Regions from separate parts of the Pseudarthrobacter sp. LMD1-1-1.1 genome, predicted to be linked through region 2. Evidence: riboswitches for the same ligand, from Rfam matches in the RefSeq annotation. Region 2 holds a riboswitch; the other holds the start of a gene.
What was found. Region 2 has a riboswitch for S-adenosylmethionine ahead of metX (homoserine O-acetyltransferase MetX). Riboswitches for the same ligand answer to the same signal wherever they lie in the genome.

Region 1: another riboswitch for S-adenosylmethionine. It lies ahead of MRBLMD1_RS04480 (aminotransferase class V-fold PLP-dependent enzyme); the one in region 2 lies ahead of metX (homoserine O-acetyltransferase MetX).

Annotation. Positions count from the first base shown of each region.
Region 1 is NZ_JBEGHP010000001.1:928,451-931,652, forward strand. It holds gene MRBLMD1_RS04480 (aminotransferase class V-fold PLP-dependent enzyme) at 1-1,262, opposite strand, end outside; SAM riboswitch class IV at 1,299-1,412, opposite strand; gene hisN (histidinol-phosphatase) at 1,566-2,378, opposite strand; gene rsgA (ribosome small subunit-dependent GTPase A) at 2,423-3,202, opposite strand, start outside.
Region 2 is NZ_JBEGHP010000023.1:430,408-433,609, reverse strand. It holds gene MRBLMD1_RS15515 (MFS transporter) at 1-546, opposite strand, end outside; gene metX (homoserine O-acetyltransferase MetX) at 726-1,841, opposite strand; SAM riboswitch class IV at 1,854-1,969, opposite strand; gene MRBLMD1_RS15505 (bifunctional o-acetylhomoserine/o-acetylserine sulfhydrylase) at 2,073-3,202, opposite strand, start outside.

The sequences.
Region 1 (3,202 bases), on a different contig from region 2:
AGGCGTTTGGCGTCTTCCAGCCGCGAACCCACGCCGAAACTTGCCCGGAGGGAGCCGGACGGCAGGCCCAGGCGCTTCAGCAGGGGATGGGCGCAGAAGCGGCCGTCGCGCAGGCCCACCCCATGCTCTGCGGAAAGGTAGGCGGCCACCAGCCCTGCGTCGTAGCCCTCGACCGAGAAGTTGACCACGCCGATGGTGTCCGTTTCCGGGTTGGTGTCCTTGAAGATCTGGTGGACGGTGACGCCGTCGATGTCCTGCAGGCCCTCCACCAGGAAGGAACGGATGGCGGATTCGTGGGCGTGCCACCGGTCCTGGTCGAGTTCGGCGATGACCTGGGTGGCGCGGGCCAGGGTGGCGGCGCCGAGGACGTTCGGCGAGCCCCCCTCGTGGCGGGCCGGGCCCGTGGCCCAGCTGACGCCGTCGAGCCGTGCTTCCTTGACCGCCCCGCCGCCGGCGAGGTGCGGGACACCGGTGTCCAGCCAGTCGGGACGTCCCACCAGGACACCCGCGCCGAACGGCGCGTACAGCTTATGGCCGGAAAAGGCGAGGTAGTCGACGTCGTCCGCGCTGATGTCCACCCTGCGGTGCGGCGCGAGCTGGGCCGCGTCCACCACGATCCGGGCGCCGTGCTGGTGGGCCAGCGCGGCCAGGGCCCGGATGGGAAGAATCTCGCCGGTGACGTTGGAGGCGCCGGTGACGGCCAGCAGGCTGACGCCGCCCTGCTCCAGCTCGGTCCGGACGGCGTCCAGGGTGCCGGTGATGGTGTCGGCGGCAACGATGCTGCGGTGCGGAACGCCCTGCCACGGCAGGAGGTTGGCATGGTGTTCGATGTCCAGGTAGAGGACCTCGCCGTCATGCCGGCCGTCGGTAGCAGGCAGGCAGCCGGCCAGGAGGTTCAGCGAATCGGTGGTGTTGCGGGTGAAGATGACCGAATCATCCGGCCGGCCGCCCACGAAGTCCCGGACGATGCTGCGGGCGTTCTCGTAAACGGACGTGCTGATCTGGGACGCGTAGCCGGCCCCGCGGTGGACGCTCGCGTAGTACGGCAGGATCTCGTTCAGGTAGGCGGAGACCACGGAGAGCGCCGGAGCGGATGCGCCGTAGTCAAGGTTCGCGTACCGGATGTGGCCGCCGGAAATCAGTGGTGCCTGGATTTCCGCGCCGGTGACGGCAGCAAGGGGACGGCCGGCAACGGCGTGGCGATCTCCGGGAGCGCCGGATTCGGCAATGGCGGGCTGGGGGGAGACGGTGGCAGTTGTCACAGAGACCTCACTTGAATACAGGACTCCGGCATAGGGAATCCGCGCTTGCCGCATCCACTCCGGACCGGCCTGGTCGTCACCCGGGGCACCCCGCCGCGAATGGAGGGTTGCCGGCCAGCAAACCGGGGTTTTGCGCTGGCACTCGTGACCTGCATAAAAGCGTAGGACATGGGGCGGCCAGGATTGAAGCCGCGGCAATTGTTAAGGGCTTTGTTACGCAATATCGAATAAACGACGCCGGACACCCCCGTCTGGAGGTGTCCGGCGTCGCAATATTCGCCTAAGGGGGCCAAACCGTGGCAGTTACAGCAGGTCGTCCAGGTACGGGTTGAGGCGGTGCAGCACCTCTGAGTGCAGGATCGAGTTGGTGGCCAGCGCGTTCCCGCCGAACGGTCCGTCCTCGCCTTCGAGGGAAGTGAACCGGCCGCCCGCCTCAACCACGATCGGCACCAGCGCAGCCATGTCGTAGAGGTTGAGCTCCGGTTCGCAGGCGATGTCCACCGAGCCCTCTGCCACCATGCAGTACGACCAGAAATCGCCGTAGGCCCGGGTCCGCCAGACGTCTTCGGTCAGCCCGAGGAACTCGTCGAGGTTGCCGCGTTCCTTCCAGCCGCTCAGGCTGGAGTAGGAGAGGGAGGCGTCGGAGAGGCTGGACACGTCGGAGACGCGCAGCCGGGTGGCAGCTGCCAGGGACCGGCCCATGTACGCGCCCATGCCCTTTGCCGCCCACCAGCGCTTGCCGAGGGCCGGGGCGCTGACCACGCCCACCACAGGCTCGCCTTCATCCACCAGGGCGATCAGCGTGGCCCAGACCGGGACGCCCCGGACAAAGTTCTTGGTCCCGTCAATGGGATCGATGATCCAGCGCCGTGAACCGTGCCCGGTGCTGCCGAACTCCTCACCCAGGACGGCATCGCGGGGCCGGGAGCGGGAGAGCTGGCCGCGGATGGCTTCCTCCGCTGCCTTGTCGGCGTCGGTGACGGGCGTCAGGTCCGGCTTGGTCTCAACGTGGAGGTCCAGGGCCTTGAAGCGGCTCATGGTCTGGTCATCCACGGAGTCGGCCAGGACATGGGCCAGGCGCAGGTCATCGTTGTAGCTCGAAGCGGGTTGGATCATGGTTACAAACTACCGTCTGTGGACGCTTCTGCCGGGAGAACGCGTCAGTTGACGCTGCCGAGCTCTTTGGTTTCCTGTGCGTCCATGCGCGGGTCCGTGCCGAGCAGCCGCCGGAGCGATGCCAGGCGTGCCGGGCCGGTGGGACCTGCGTTGCCGCCTGCCACCCAGTCGTCGAGGCCGCAGTTCACCGCGTTTGCAGTGTGCTTGCACCCGCGTTCACAGTTTTCGATGCCGGGGGACAGGTCGGGGAAGGAGCGCAGGATCCGGTCCGGGTCCACGTGTGCCAGTCCGAAGGAACGGATACCGGGGGTGTCAATGATCCAGCTGCCGGCCGGCGCGTCCGCCAGGCGCAGGGCCAGGGCCGACGACGACGTGTGGCGGCCGCGCCCCGTGACCGCGTTCACTCCGCCCGTGGCCCGCTCGGCGCCGGTCAGCGCATTCACCATGGTGGACTTGCCCACGCCGGAGTGCCCCAGCATCACGGTGACCTTGCCGTCGAGATGGGCGCGGAGGTCGGCCACCGCCGCGCTGTCCAGCCGGGCGGAGAGGCCGTCGTCCGACCGTGCATCGATCCCGGAGGCCTGTGCATCGGCGGTCCGGCTGATGATCACAGGGAAGTCCAGGTGGGTGTAGTTGGACAGCAGCTCCGCGGGGTCTTTCACGTCGGCCTTGGTGACCAGCAGGATCGGCTCGATCCCGGCGTCATAGGCAGCCACCAGGGCGCGGTCGATGAACCCGGTGCGTGGTTCCGGGTTGGCGGCCGCCACCACAATCACCAGTTGGTCGGCGTTGGCCACCACGGCGCGCTCGACGGGGTCGGTGTC
Region 2 (3,202 bases):
CACGGCCGTGGCCAGCAGGTTGCCCAGCGGCACTGCCGATTGCGGCCAGCTGGCCCAGAAGCCGCGTGACTTGCTGGGGCTGTGCTCTGCCACGAGGAGCACGGCGCCGCCCCATTCCCCGCCCACGGCGAAGCCCTGGGCGAACCGCAGGAAGACCAGCAGCGCGGGCGCCCAGTAGCCGATCTGTCCGAAGGTGGGCAGGCAGCCCATGAGGAAGGTGGAGACCCCCACCAGGATGATGCTCAGCTGCAGCAGCTGCTTGCGGCCGAACTTATCGCCGAAGTGGCCAAAGACGATGCCGCCGATAGGGCGTGCGACGAAACCGACGGCATAGGTGAGGAAGGCGGCGATGATGCCGTCCAGTTCCGTGCCGGCGTTGGGGAAGAAGGCCTTCCCGAACACCAGGGTGGCGGCCGATGCGTAGAGGAAGAACTCGTACCATTCCACGACCGTGCCGGCCATGGAGGCCGTCACCACTTTTTTAAGGCCTGAGGCCTTGACGTCGGTTTCCTCTGTACGCCTTGCGGCGGAGCTTTCCGTACTCATGCGAACTCCTTCGGCGTCGTCGTCGACACCACGGGGACCAGTCAATGGCAGACGGGTGTGATGCACACCACGAAAGCCGGATTCGATGAGTATGGTCTGCCTGCGGCGCAACCTCAACGCCGATTAGTGCAGAACGCATCTGCAGGAATGCACATTAAGGGCTGTGCGCCAGGCGGCGCCTAGACCAGGAAGCTGTTCCGCAGCCGGCCGCCCAACTGCCCGATCTCGGTGAGGAACCCGTCGTGCCCGATCGGTGCCTGGATGACATGGACGTCCACGTCCCCGGGCAGCGCCTGGGCCAGTTCGTGGGACTGCGACGGAAAATAGAGCCGGTCCGAGTCGACGGCGGCCACGAAGAACCGTGCCGTGGAGGCGGCGAGGGTTTCGGTCAAGGTTCCCCGTCCCCGGCACACATCGTGGCTCATCAGTGCCTCGGTCAGGGCGATATAGCTGTTGGCATCGAAGCGCTTCACCAGCTTGTTGCCCTGGTGGTCCAGGTAGCTTTCCACCTGGTAGCGGCCGCGGGAGGCAAGAACTTCCCCCTGCAGGGGCGACTCGGGCGCCTGGGGTGCCCGGCCGAAGCGGCCTTCCAGTTCGGCAGCCGACCGGTAGGTGATGTGGGCGATGCGCCGGGCGAGCGCCAGCCCGTCTTCCGGGCACGGACCGCCGTAGTAGTCCCCGCCGTTGAAATTGGGGTCCTGCCGGATGGCCAGCGTCTGGGCCTGCGCGAAGGCAATCTGTTCGGCAGTACTGGCGGCTCCCACGGAGATCACCGCGCAGCGCTGCACCCTTTCCGGGTACGTCACCGCCCATTCCAGGGCGCGGGCGCCGCCCATGGATCCGCCGAGGACGGCGAACCAGCTCTTGATGCCCAGCTGGTCCGCGAGCCTTGCCTCGGCAACGGTGCTGTCGCGCAGCGTGACGAGGGGAAACCTGGAGCCCCAGGGCTTTCCGTCCGGCGCGGGCGATGACGGGCCCGTAGATCCGTAGCAGCCGCCAACGATATTGATGGACACCACGAAGAAGCGGTCCGTGTCCACGGGAGCGCCGGGGCCGGCCAGCTGTTCCCACCAGCCTTCTTCGTCGGTGTCGCCGCGGGTCACGTGGGTGCTGCCGGTCAGCGCATGCTCGATCAGGATGGCGTTGCTGGCGTCCGCGTTGAGCGTCCCCCAGGTTTCGTAGGCCAGGGTGACGTCCGGGAGGTATCCCCCGGCTTCGAGTTCCAGTCCCCCGATGGAGGCGTAACGGACGATTCCGTGTTGGGGGATGGTGGTTCGGGCGACGGTAACCGTCATGGCAAGACCTCTTCTACGCGCTTGCCTGCCGTCGTCTGACCGGCAGGCCAGGTCCTCACCCGGGGCACCCCACCGCGGATGGAGGGTTGCCGGCCAGCAAGCCGGGGCTGTCACTGGCACTCATGACCTGGTTCGAGTGTACGAAACACCCCCCACTCCAGGCCAAGAGTATGACTGGTTGTGACTTCCCGGTTCGCCGGCCGGCACATGCTGCGACGCTCGCGTTTGGGGCTACGCGTCGGCGCCCTTGGCTGCCCGGAAGCCTGCCTCCAGGTCGGCCAGGATGTCGTCGATGTGCTCCAGGCCAACGGAAAGCCGGACCAGGCCCGGGTGCACGCCGGCCACAACCTGCTGCTCCGGCGAGAGCTGGCTGTGCGTGGTGGACGCGGGGTGGATGACCAGGGAGCGGACGTCGCCGATGTTGGCCACGTGGGAATGCAGCTCCAGGGCGTCGACGAAGCGCTTGCCCGCCTCTGCCCCGCCGGCCAGGTTGAAGGCCACGACGGCGCCCGTCCCCTTGGGTCCGTACTTGCGGCCACGCTCGTACCAGGGGCTGGAGGGCAGCCCCGCGTAGGCGACGGATTCGACGTCGTCCCTTGCCTCCAGCCAGCGCGCCACTTCCGTGGCGTTCGCAACGTGGCGCTCCACCCGCAGGCTCAACGTCTCCAGGCCCTGGGAAATCAGGAACGCGTTGAAGGGCGAGACGGCTGAGCCGAGGTCGCGCAGCAACTGCACACGGGCCTTGAGGATGTAGGAGAGGTTGGCGCCGAGTGCGCCGCCTTCACCGAGATCGCGGGCGTAGACCAGGCCGTTGTACGTGGGGTCCGGGGTGTTGAAGCCGGGGAACCGCTCCGGATCCTTGCCGAAATCGAACTTGCCGGAATCGACGATGACACCGGCGATGGCCGAGCCGTGGCCGCCCAGGTACTTGGTGGCCGAGTGCAGGACAATATCCGCACCCCACTCCAGCGGGCGGATCAGGTACGGCGTGGACAAGGTGTTGTCCACAATGAGCGGAACCCCGGCCTGGTGGGCCACCTCGGAGATGCCTTCAATATCCAGGACGTCCTGGCGCGGGTTGGACACCACTTCACCGAAGAAGAGCTTGGTGTTGGGCTGCACGGCATCGCGCCACTGGTCCAGGTTGTCCGGATCGGCCACGAAGGTCACCGAGATGCCGAACTTCTTCAGCGTGTGCGCAAACAGGTTGTAGGTTCCGCCGTAAAGGCTGGGGCTGGCCACGATGTGGTCGCCTGCCTCGGCGATGTTCAGGACAGCGAAGGTTTCGGCGGCCTGCCCGGAGCTCAGCAGCAGCGCGGCCAGGCCTCCTTCGAGGCTGGCAATCCGTTGCTCGACGGCAT